3 regions of the Shewanella sp. SM32 genome follow, and region 1 is predicted to be linked to each of the others. Evidence: predicted binding sites of a transcription regulator. Region 1 holds the regulator's gene; each other region holds the start of a gene.
What was found. Region 1 encodes NrdR, which represses ribonucleotide reductase genes. Its sites were predicted from a motif close to AAACACNANATNTNGTGTTT; they were not measured.
Positions count from the first base shown of each region.

Region 2: a site for NrdR is predicted at 1,736-1,755, ahead of nrdD (anaerobic ribonucleoside-triphosphate reductase). Genes of this name have one in related genera too.
Region 3: a site for NrdR is predicted at 2,183-2,202, ahead of nrdA (class 1a ribonucleoside-diphosphate reductase subunit alpha). Genes of this name have one in related genera too.

Region 1 covers NZ_JAKKRO010000019.1:17,519-21,787, reverse strand. The annotation lists gene ettA (energy-dependent translational throttle protein EttA) at 1-155, opposite strand, end outside; gene glyA (serine hydroxymethyltransferase) at 345-1,598, shown strand; gene nrdR (transcriptional regulator NrdR) at 1,887-2,336, shown strand; gene ribD (bifunctional diaminohydroxyphosphoribosylaminopyrimidine deaminase/5-amino-6-(5-phosphoribosylamino)uracil reductase RibD) at 2,456-3,634, shown strand; gene L5M10_RS09945 (riboflavin synthase) at 3,685-4,269, shown strand, end outside.
Region 2 covers NZ_JAKKRO010000006.1:39,000-43,268, reverse strand. The annotation lists gene L5M10_RS03975 (NADP-dependent oxidoreductase) at 1-81, opposite strand, end outside; gene L5M10_RS03970 (MarR family winged helix-turn-helix transcriptional regulator) at 228-716, shown strand; gene L5M10_RS03965 (hypothetical protein) at 836-1,525, shown strand; gene nrdD (anaerobic ribonucleoside-triphosphate reductase) at 1,787-3,904, shown strand; gene nrdG (anaerobic ribonucleoside-triphosphate reductase-activating protein) at 4,009-4,269, shown strand, end outside.
Region 3 covers NZ_JAKKRO010000054.1:24,766-29,034, forward strand. The annotation lists gene gyrA (DNA gyrase subunit A) at 1-84, opposite strand, end outside; gene ubiG (bifunctional 2-polyprenyl-6-hydroxyphenol methylase/3-demethylubiquinol 3-O-methyltransferase UbiG) at 470-1,180, shown strand; gene L5M10_RS18315 (HAD family hydrolase) at 1,182-1,853, shown strand; gene nrdA (class 1a ribonucleoside-diphosphate reductase subunit alpha) at 2,357-4,269, shown strand, end outside.

The sequences.
Region 1 (4,269 bases):
ATAATGCGTAGTAGTGTCGACTTACCTGAACCGTTGAGGCCGAGTACGCCAATTTTGGCGCCGGGGAAAAAGCTTAAAGAAATATCTTTAAGGATCTGCTTCTTAGGCGGAACAATTTTACCCACCCGCAGCATGCTGTAAACAAACTGAGCCATTTTTCTCTATCTTAAGTGACTAATGATGCGGCTAATTCTACTCGATTGCGCGCCGAACTCAACTCGACAATGAGCCAAGTTCAAGCACTATCTGCAGGAATTTCATGTTTCAAATACTGGGATTGTGACCGCGTTCCGAGTAGAATACCGCGCAACCCTACCTATAAGAATTGGCAGCTGGAGTAAGCAATGCTGAAAAAAGATATGAATATCGCAGATTATGATCCGGAACTGTTTAAGGCAATTCAGAATGAAACTCTGCGTCAAGAAGAGCATATTGAGCTGATTGCTTCTGAAAACTACACCAGTCCACGCGTGATGGAAGCGCAAGGTTCACAGTTAACCAATAAGTACGCTGAAGGCTATCCAGGCAAGCGTTACTATGGTGGTTGTGAGTATGTGGACGTAGTTGAAACCTTAGCGATTGAACGTGCGAAAGAACTGTTTGGCGCAACTTACGCTAACGTACAACCTCATTCAGGTTCACAGGCAAACAGCGCGGTTTACATGGCATTGTTAAAACCTGGCGATACCGTACTGGGCATGAACTTAGCCCACGGTGGTCACTTGACCCACGGTTCACCGGTTAACTTCTCTGGCAAACTGTACAACATCATTCCTTACGGTATCGACGAGTCTGGCAAAATCGACTACGACGAAATGGAACGTATTGCCATAGAACACAAGCCTAAGATGATGATCGGTGGTTTCTCTGCCTATTCAGGTATCGTTGATTGGGCAAAAATGCGTGAAATCGCAGACAAAATCGGTGCTTATTTATTTGTCGACATGGCGCACGTTGCCGGTCTTATTGCTGCGGGCGTTTATCCAAACCCAGTACCACACGCGCACGTTGTGACATCTACGACCCACAAAACGTTAGCGGGTCCTCGTGGTGGCGTGATCCTATCTGCTGCTGACGATGAAGACTTGTACAAAAAGTTGAATTCTGCGGTATTCCCAGGCGGTCAAGGTGGCCCATTGATGCACGTTATCGCCGGTAAAGCGGTGGCGTTCAAAGAAGCCCTAGAGCCAGAATTTAAAGTTTACCAACAGCAAGTGGTTAACAACGCTAAAGCTATGGTTGAAGTGTTCCTTGAGCGCGGTTACAAAATCGTCTCTGGCGGAACCAGCAACCACTTAATGCTAGTTGATCTGATTGGTCGTGACTTAACGGGTAAAGAAGCCGATGCCGCCTTAGGTAGCGCTAACATTACTGTGAACAAAAACTCAGTGCCAAACGATCCACGTTCACCCTTTGTGACCTCTGGTGTGCGTATCGGTACGCCAGCCATTACGCGCCGCGGCTTTAAAGAAGCGGAATCGAAAGAGCTGACGGGCTGGATTTGTGACATCCTTGATGATGCAAGCAATCCTGCTGTGATTGAGCGTGTTAAAGGCCAAGTATTGGCACTTTGCGCACGTTTCCCTGTTTACGGCTAATTTGCCTATGCATCTACGTTTAGTAGATGAATGGCCGAGATTGACCGCCGACAGACTTGATACTTATCACATCAGGTATTTAGCATCAGGTACTTAACATCAAGTAATTAACATTAGGTTGTTAAGCTCAGGTAGTTAACCTCAGCCCATAAATAGGATAAAATCCCATGGCCGCATTTAGCGGCCATTTTTATTGGTAAAATCTTAGGCTTAAATCCATTGTGTTTGGCTGAGATTTAACAGGTAAAGCCATTAACGCTTTACCACCATTCACTGGCAGGAGGCTCAATGCATTGTCCATTTTGTAGCGCGACAGATACTAAAGTCATCGATTCCCGATTAGTGGCAGAAGGCCACCAAGTGCGCCGTCGCCGAGAATGCACCGAATGTCATGAAAGATTTACCACCTTCGAAGGCGCCGAATTAGTTATGCCTAGGGTGATTAAGCGCGATGGTTCACGCCAACCCTTTGATGAAGAAAAACTCCAAGGTGGCATGTTGCGCGCCGTTGAAAAACGCCCCGTATCTATGGATGAAATAGAGCAAGCACTCAGCAAAATCAAGTCTACTCTGCGCGCCACTGGCGAGCGGGAAGTGCCGTCAGAAATGGTGGGTAACTTAATGATGGAGCAATTGATGAGCCTAGATAAAGTCGCCTACATTCGTTTCGCTTCTGTGTACCGCGCCTTTGAAGACGTGTCTGAATTTGGCGAAGCCATCGCCAAGCTGCAAAAGTAGTCATTGAGTTTTGTCGCCGACAAGGCAGACGTGTACGAGCGATTGGCGTGAAAGCACAAATTTAAAAGACAGGTTTGTAAGACTGGTGAAAGCCGAAACCTTTAACAACAGGGTTGAACATGAGCTTGAACATAAGTTGGTCCGTACTCGATACCCAAATGATGAGCCGCGCGATTCAATTGGCGCGCAAAGGCTTTTACACCACAAGACCCAATCCCTGTGTGGGCTGCGTTATCGTTAAAGATAATCAAATCATCGGTGAAGGTTATCATCAAAAAGCGGGTGAACCCCACGCCGAAGTGCATGCGCTACGTATGGCTGGCGAACGCGCCCGCGGCGCAACGGCCTATGTCACTTTAGAGCCCTGCAGCCATTATGGCCGCACGCCGCCCTGCGCCTTGGCGCTGATCAATATTGGCGTTAAACGTGTGGTGGTCGCGGTGGAAGATCCTAATCCGCAAGTAGGTGGTCGTGGCATTCAAATGCTGCGTGACGCCGGTATTGAAGTGGATGTGGGATTACATCGCGATGAAGCCTATGCCTTGAATTTAGGCTTTATGAAGCGGATGGAATCGGGTTTACCCAGAGTTACAGTAAAATTGGCTGCGAGTCTCGATGGTAAAACCGCGCTGTCTAACGGTGTGTCTAAATGGATAACCGGTCCAGAATCTCGTCGCGACGTGCAGCGATTACGTTTACGTTCTTGTGCACTGGTCACGGGAATTGAAACCATACTGGCGGACGATCCCTCACTCAATGTGCGTTATCAGGAACTTGGCAGCTTAAAAGACAGTGTAACCGAGGCGCAATTACTGCAGCCATTAAGAGTGATACTCGACAGTCGCGCCCGTTTGCCGTTATCGGCCGCCTGCTTGGCTATCGTATCGCCCATACTCTTGGTCTCGACCGTGGCTTATTCCGCAGAGTTTCAAGCACAATTGCCCTCCCATGTGAGTTGCCTCGTGTTACCTGCAATTGCAGGTCGCGTCTCATTGCCTGAACTATTAAGCTATTTAGGCCAAAGCTGTAATCACGTGCTGGTGGAAGCGGGTGCAACCTTAGCGGGCGCATTTTTAGCGCAGGGGCTTGCCGATGAGTTAGTGCTGTACCAAGCGATGAAAATCCTCGGTGGGTATGGGCGTAATCTGCTGCAATTGCCCGATTATCAAACCATGGCACACATTCCTGCACTAATTTTGGTAGATGAGCGCAAATTAGGGCCAGATACCCGTTTAACTTTGAGCGTTATGCTTGATACCTCTTTATCTAAATCGAATTGGAGCAAGATAACCGTTTAACCTTGAGTCTTATGCCTTATTACTTCTTTATTTAATTAAGTGAGTTAACCATGTTTACTGGGATTATTGAAGCCGTTGGCACCCTGCGAAAACTGGAGCGTAAAGGCGATGATATTCGCCTTACCGTCGCGAGCGGCAAACTGGATTTAAACGATGTGCGTTTAGGCGACAGTATTGCCACCAACGGTGTGTGTTTAACGGTTGTGCAGCAATTAGCCGACGGCTATGTGGCTGATGTCTCTGCCGAAACCGTGAGTCTAACCGGCTTTGCTCACTACAAAGTGGGCACTAAGGTTAATCTTGAAAAAGCCGTCACCCCAACCACACGCCTAGGCGGACACATGGTCAGCGGCCATGTAGACGGTATTGCTATAGTTGAGCAACGCCTAGTGCGTGGTCAAGCCATCGAGTTTTGGTTAGCCGCACCCGCAGAGCTTGGGCGTTATATTGCCCATAAAGGTTCCATCACCATTGATGGCGTGAGTCTGACGGTTAACGAAGTGGACGGCAGTCGATTCCGCTTGACCATAGTGCCGCATACCGCAGGTGAAACCACGTTAATCGGCCTGCAAGCGGGCGATAAGGTGAATATCGAAGTGGATTTAATCGCCCGTTATCTTGAACGCTTGATGAAT
Region 2 (4,269 bases), on a different contig from region 1:
TAAAGTAAAGTTCTGTGCCGTAGGCATGCCTTCTGGGCGACTAGCTAGATGGATTTCACGGGTTTCAGTCATACTCTTCATAAAAACTCACCTTTTGTTTGTGCGCAAACGAATGATGTTAACTCTACGTGGCTTTAAGATTGAATGCAAATAGTTTGCGCGCAAACTAGATGGGGTGGCGCAGATCGGATAAGATAGTGTTATGTTTAAATGACAGGCGCTTAAACGTGCAGAATTGCTTACCTCAACCTGAGCTCGACGCTACAAAACAGACTCATAGCCAAGCTTCTAGCGATCCACTCTGTTTATCCGATAATGTTTGTTTCGCGTTATATTCTGCGAGCAATGCATTGGTGCGTGCTTATCGGCCTCTACTCGAGGCATACGAGTTAACTTTCCCTCAATATTTAGTGATGCAAACCCTGTGGCGTCAAAACGGCTGCAGCCAAACCCAGCTATCAATGGCGACTAAACTCGATATGGGAACCCTAACGCCAATCGTCAAGCGGTTAGAGTTGAAGGGGTTGATTACGCGATTAGCCTGCGTTGAAGATGAGCGGAAAAAGCTGATCACTCTGACAAGTCAAGGAGAGGATATCAGGCACGAAGCTCTTGCCTTGAAGCAAACCTTGCTTGATAAAGTGCAGATGGACGCTGAGGCACTCGATTTACTAAGGCGGCAATGTCTTGCCTTGATCGAAGATATACAGTCCTAGATATAAGTTGGTTTATGCATAGTGATGCTATTAACTCAGCGGTTGCACTGATTAATACTTGATTGGCTTAGTTTTTGCTTTAAAACCGTCATTGAGTCTTAGACGCCGAATTTTTGACGATGAATTCTATTTTAAATGCCTTTAATCTTAATCGCAGCAGTGCCAGTATCGCCGATGCCTATGGTGCCAATAGCCAAAAGACGAGCACGGCTAAAACCGATACTACGATAGAAACAAATAAAACGCAGACGGATGCTACCAAACCCGATAACGGTAAAACCGATGAGATAGCGCTGTCGCCAAGGGCGCAACGCGCACAGAAAATTCAATCGATGGCGAAGGATTTTTTTGCCGATGGTCAATTTGGCGTCGCCGATATTCCCGCATTGGTGTCGCGCTTACAAAAAGATGGCATTTTATCGGATGTGCAACTCGAGCGTTTATCGAAAAACGGTATTACAGTGCCGAGCACAACGACGCCGACTAAACAATCGTTGCAAGATTTTTTAGATGATGAAATCAAATCATTAGCTAAAAAATCACCCAATAATCCTCTTATCAATACCTTAGTTGATGCTAAGAGCGTCTTAACCAATATGGATGATGCTCAGTCGCCGGTGCTAGCCCAGAAGGCCACGAAAGTCCTTAGCCAATTGACGGATTATTTGAATTCTGAACCTCCGCTTACGGATGCTCAAAAGCAGCAGTGGCAGGGGCTAAAATCTATGATGCAACTCGCTTCATCTATGGGGGCACATCAATCTGCATCGGGCCAACTCAGTAGTTATCTTGCGCTTGCTAAACGTTAATTCACATCCATAGTGCGTGATAAACACAAATTGTCACGCATTCAACTAGCTGGGTTTAATCAGCAGGTCAAGGCGCAATTTTCAGATAATTGGGCCTAGCTGCAGTTCTTGTTTGTTCTTTTATTTCATCCTAAAAACTATGATCTGGATCATGGACTCCTTACCGTCATTGTAGCCTAATGCTCTACATATTGTGTTTTATGCTTTTAAAATCACTAGATGTAGTGTTAATTTTTAGGCGAGATGGAGAGGAACTGAACAATGCCAGTCGTAATTAAGCGTGATGGTTGCCGCACACCTTTTGATGAAACAAGGATAAGGGATGCAGTGAATGCCGCTGCAAACTCAGTTGGAATAGAGGATGGCGACTATGCAGCGACAGTGGCAGCGTGTATCAGTCAGAGCGTCGCGCCATTAGCTGAAGTCGATATCCACCATCTACAAGATGCGGTTGAGAATTTACTGATGGAAGGGCCGTACAAGTCCCTAGCGCGGGTGTATATCGAATACCGTCACGACAGAGATGTGTGCCGTGAAGCGACCAGTAAACTCAACCTCGAAATCCGTGGTTTAGTTGAGCAAAGTAATGCGGCTTTACTCAATGAAAATGCTAATAAAGATTCAAAAGTCATTCCTACTCAGCGGGATTTACTCGCGGGCATAGTCGCCAAACATTACGCCAAAAGTCATATTTTGCCAAAGGATGTAGTCGCTGCCCATGAAGCGGGCGAGATCCATTACCACGACCTAGATTACTCGCCGTTTTTCCCGATGTTTAACTGCATGTTGATTGATTTAGCTGGCATGTTGACCCACGGCTTTAAAATGGGTAATGCCGAAATTGAAACCCCTAAGTCTATTTCAACAGCGACAGCGGTGACCGCGCAGATCATTGCCCAAGTGGCGAGCCATATCTATGGCGGAACTACTATTAACCGTATCGATGAAGTGTTAGCGCCATTTGTCGCTAAGAGCTACGACAAGCACTACCAAATTGCCCTGAATTGGAAGATCACCGACGCCAAAGCCTTTGCCACGGCGCAAACTGAAAAAGAATGTCACGATGCATTCCAGTCTTTGGAATATGAGGTCAATACCTTACACACTGCCAATGGCCAAACACCGTTCGTGACCTTTGGGTTTGGTTTAGGTACGTCGTGGGAATCACGCTTAATTCAGCAATCTATGCTCAAAGTGCGGATGGCGGGATTGGGTAAAAATCGCAAGACTGCAGTATTCCCTAAGCTAGTGTTTGCGATTCGCGATGGTATTAATCATAAAGCGGGCGATTGCAATTACGATGTAAAACAGATGGCGCTCAAATGCGCAACAATGCGCATGTATCCCGACATCCTCAACTACGAGCAAGTCGAGAAAGTTACCGGTTCATTTAAAACCCCAATGGGCTGCCGTAGCTTTTTAGGCACCTATGAAGAAAATGGCGAGCTTGTGCATGAAGGGCGCAATAATTTGGGAGTGGTCAGTTTAAACCTGCCGCGGATTGCCTTAGAAGCCAATGGCGATGAGACTGAGTTTTATCGCATTTTAGATGACAGATTAGTATTAGCCCGTAAAGCGCTGGATACTCGTATTGAGCGACTGAATGGTGTTAAAGCCCGCGTGGCACCTATCCTTTATATGGAAGGCGCCTGTGGTGTACGCTTGCGCGCTGATGATGATGTGGCGCAAATCTTTAAAAATGGCCGCGCTTCGATTTCACTCGGTTACATTGGCCTGCATGAAACCATGAATGCACTCTATGGCACCCAAACCCATGTATTTGACGATGCACAATTAAGGGACAAAGCCGTCGCTATTGTAGCTTATCTTAAAGCGGCTACCGATGCGTGGAAGGCCGAAACAGGTTATGGCTTTAGTCTGTATAGCACGCCAAGTGAGAGTCTCTGCAGCCGTTTTTGTAAACTGGATGCGAAGCAATTTGGGCTAGTCACAGGGGTGACAGATAAGGGCTATTACACCAATAGTTTTCACCTCGATGTGGAAAAAAGTGTTAACCCTTACGATAAAATTGATTTTGAACAGCCATATCCCGCTATCGCGAACGGTGGCTTTATTTGTTATGGCGAATATCCCAATATGCAGCATAACCTCGAAGCGCTGGAAAACGTCTGGGATTATAGCTACAGCCGCGTGCCTTACTATGGCACTAACACGCCAATTGATGAATGCTACGACTGTGGCTTTACCGGTGAATTTAGTTGTACCAGTAAAGGGTTCACTTGCCCTAAGTGTGGCAATCATGAGCCTAGTCGGGTTTCTGTGACGCGCCGTGTGTGCGGTTACTTAGGCAGTCCTGATGCGCGGCCCTTTAATTATGGCAAGCAAGAAGAAGTAAAACGCAGGATCAAACACTTGTAACACTATTACCTTATTCTGCCTGTTAGACTTATTCCGTGGCATCAAATAGTGCCACGGGATGAGTGTCAGTGTTAAAAGATGAAATGCACTATGAGTGACCATCAATGAATTACCATCAATATTTCCCTATCGATGTGGTCAATGGCACAGGTACCCGTGCGACCTTGTTTGTCTCTGGCTGTGAGCACCAGTGCCGCGGTTGTTACAACCAAAGCACGTGGGATCCCCGTTCTGGGCATGTGTTTGATAGGACGATGGAAGATAGGATTATTGCCGATCTCAATGATCAGCGGATTGTGCGCCGTGGTTTATCGCTTTCGGGCGGAGATCCTTTATTGCCTGTCAATCTCAGTGCCATTTTGACG
Region 3 (4,269 bases), on a different contig from region 1:
AACGCTCATGGCGTAATCAAGGTACGAATTCTTTAGTTCGTCTTCGATATTAATTGGCGAAATAGATGATGCCAGATCAGTCATAAACTGCTCGTTCCCCTGAAAAATAGCCGACAACGTATAATCCGTATCATTGCCTAGCCCAAAAACGTGATTTGGCATTCTAACACAGTTATTTAATGTCGCCAGACCTATCATTATCGAATTGAGAGTCTGGTGGCTTAATAGATGAAAACACTGTCAATTTGGTCGTTTGTGCGATAAACAAGCGTTGAAATTCACGGCTTACGATGAGGAAAAATCGTCAAAGGGATAAAGTAAAAGGTCGATACGGAGCACAACAATTAACATAAAAGCAGATAACTGCTGAAAATTCACTCAACCACAAGGGCTTAGCTCAGTCGAGCACTTTGTTTATCAAACATAGTCGTTATAATAGCCGCACAATACAGCTTCTTCAGGTAATAGCATGCATCAGAATACCAATGTAGACCCACAGGAAATCGCAAAGTTTGAACGTATGGCCGAAACTTGGTGGGATCTCAACGGCGAATTTAAGCCGCTGCATCTATTAAACCCGCTGCGCTTAAACTATATCGATCAAACCGCTGGCGGTATTTTCGGCAAGAAAGTGCTCGATGTCGGCTGTGGTGGCGGCATTTTGTCTGAAAGCATGGCCCGCATCGGCGCCGAGGTTGATGGCTTAGATATGGGTGATGAGCCCTTAGAAGTCGCGCGCCTACATGCCCTCGAAACGGGCGTGAGCATTAATTATGTAAAAAATACTGCCGAGGCCCACAGCCAAGATCATCAAGCCTATTACGATGTGGTGACCTGCATGGAAATGCTCGAACATGTACCCGATCCACAATCTGTGATTAAAGCATGCTGTGACATGGTCAAACCCGGTGGTCATGTGTTTTTCTCCACCATCAACCGCAACATTAAATCCTACGTGCACACCATTTTAGGTGCGGAATATTTGCTAAAAATGCTGCCAGTTGGCACCCACGAGCATAAAAAATTCATTAAGCCTTCGGAGCTGATTGAGCTAGTAGATAATACCGATCTTATCTGTACCGATGCCTTAGGGATAAGCTACAACCCATTGACGGGCATTTTTAAGTACACGCCTAAAGTTGATGTGAATTACATGATAGCGACGCGTAAGGTTGATTAATATGAGTCTGGCACAGATCAAAGGCGTACTGTTCGATCTCGATGGCACCTTAGCCGATACCGCGCCGGATCTGGTGCAGGCCCTCAATTTAAGTCTTCAAGACGTCGGCATCGCCGCGCAGCCGTTAGCGGCCATGCGCTACGCCGCATCCCACGGCAGTTTTGCCTTAGTCGATGCCGCGATCCCTGATGCGGCAGAAGATCTTCGATCTCAAGTACAGCAAGGACTGCTCGCCCACTATCAGCGTATAAATGGCGATCACTGTGCGCTATTCACAGGCATAGCATCATTACTCGATTGGCTCGAGTTAACTCAGCTGCCGTTTGGGGTGATCACCAACAAGCCTGCCCGCTTTACCCGTCCCTTATTGCGAAAACTGAATTTACACTTGCGTATGCCCGTTATCATCAGCGGCGATTCTACAAAACACCCAAAACCCCACACTGCACCAATGCTGTTAGGCGCACAACAGCTGAACTGTGCTCCAGAGCACATTTTGTATCTTGGGGATGCCGAGCGAGATCTGCTCGCGGCCGAGGCTGCTGGCATGTTAGGCGGCGTGGCCCTATGGGGTTATCTGGGCGTGAACGACAAGCCGTTGCAATGGCCTGCGCACGCGCATTTTGCGAGCCCAACTGAGCTACATCAAGCACTAATCGAAGCATTGGCTTAACAACATCAACCAAAAACAGCGCCTACAATGCTCACGAATAAGGCATCCAATACGTAACTTCACTGACGGACATCAGTGTGTCAGCATACTATTTATGACCCACGGAAAAAGTCAGGCGGATAAAAGATCGGCACTCGTGAGCGATCGCGATCTAAAGAAAAGGATCGCCTAAAAATCCCCCATGAGTGTGACACGCTAACCTGAAATTGAGCTTCAAGGTTAGTCGTTACTAACGCAAAAGTTTATCCTCACGTTATCCACAAGATGTCCCCTGAATTCAGACTTGCAAATAGGGGCAAACCTCACTATCTTGTATCCCATATAATTTAAAACACCATATCTTGTGTATAGGTAACAATCAGACACACTAGAAGCTCGCCGCTTAATTGACTCGTTTTTAACCAGTCAGCTGTATTTAAGGGACGATTATTGATTGTTTTACAAGGATACGTACGGTGATTTTGCTCACCTAAATACATATAAGAACCAAGGCCTATCTCCAAATGAATAGCACTATGACAGTCACAAAACGCTGTGGCGATCGTGAGAATATCGATCTCGAAAAAATACACCGCGTAATTACTTGGGCAGCCAAGGGATTAAAAAACGTTTCTGTTTCGGAAGTTGAACTTCGCTCGCACCTACAGTTTTTCGATGGCATCCCAACCGAAGCTATCCATGAAACCATTATCAAGGCTGCGGCAGATTTAATTTCTCCAGAATCACCGGACTATCAGTTCCTCGCTGCCCGTTTAGCGGTGTTTCATTTGCGTAAGAAGGCCTTCGGTCAGTTTGAGCCGCCCGCATTGTATGCTCACGTGACTAAATTGGTTGAGCTGGGTAAATACGACCAACACATTTTAAGAGATTACACCCGCGAAGAGCTGGATGTGATGGATACCTATATCGACCATTGGCGCGATATGGACTTCTCTTACGCAGCGGTAAAACAGCTTGAAGGCAAATATTTAGTTCAAAACCGTGTGACCCACGAAATCTATGAGAGCGCGCAGTTCCTTTACATTTTGGTCGCGGCTTGCTTGTTTGCCCGTTATCCAAAAGAGACGCGCCTGAAATACGTTAAAGATTTCTATGACGCGGTATCAACTTTTAAACTGTCGCTGCCAACGCCAATTATGGCCGGTGTGCGCACCCCAACGCGTCAGTTTAGCTCTTGCGTACTGATCGAATGTGGTGACAGCTTAGATTCTATCAACGCGACCGCTTCGTCTATCGTGAAATACGTCAGCCAACGTGCGGGTATCGGTATTAACGCCGGTCGTATTCGCGCCTTAGGTAGCCCAATCCGTGGTGGTGAAGCCTTCCACACAGGTTGTTTACCTTTCTATAAGTATTTCCAAACCGCAGTGAAGTCGTGCTCTCAAGGCGGCGTGCGTGGCGGTGCTGCGACCCTGTTCTACCCTATTTGGCACTTAGAAGTCGAATCTCTGCTGGTATTGAAAAATAACCGCGGCGTCGAAGACAACCGTATCCGTCATTTAGACTACGGTGTGCAGTTGAACAAAGTCATGTATCAACGTCTGATCAAAGGCGAGAACATCAGTTTATTTAGCCCATCTGACGTACCTGGCTTGTACGATGCTTTCTTTGAAGATCAAAACGAATTCGAACGTTTATATGTGCAATATGAGCAAGACAGCAACATTCGTAAGAAAACGATAAAAGCCGTTGAGCTGTTTTCACTGATGATGCAAGAGCGTGCTTCAACGGGCCGTATCTACATTCAGAACGTGGATCACTGCAACACTCACAGCCCGTTCGATTCAAAAGTCGCGCCGATCAGACAGTCTAACCTGTGTCTTGAAATCGCCCTGCCGACTAAACCATTGAACAACATCGATGATCCTGAAGGTGAAATCGCGCTTTGTACGCTGTCAGCACTTAACTTAGGTTCTATCAAAGAGTTATCTGATATTGAGCCATTAGCCGACCTCGCCGTACGCGCACTGGATAATCTATTGGATTATCAAGATTACCCTATCAAGGCCGCGCAAATCGCCTCGATGAATCGCCGTACTTTAGGTATAGGCGTGATCAACTTCGCTAACTATTTAGCGAAAAATGGCATGAAGTATTCTGATGGTAGCGCGAACGCTTTAACCCACAGAACCTTCGAAGCGATTCAGTACTATTTACTGAAAGCCTCAATGAACTTGGCCAAAGAGCAAGGTGCGTGTCCGTTATTCCACGAGACCACTTACTCTCAAGGTATTTTGCCAATCGATACCTACAAACGTGACCTAGATAAAATTTGTGCTGAACCATTGCACTTAGACTGGGAATCACTGCGTAGCGATATCAAGCAATATGGCCTGCGTAACTCAACGCTGTCGGCATTAATGCCATCAGAAACCTCGTCGCAAATCTCCAATGCGACCAATGGTATTGAGCCACC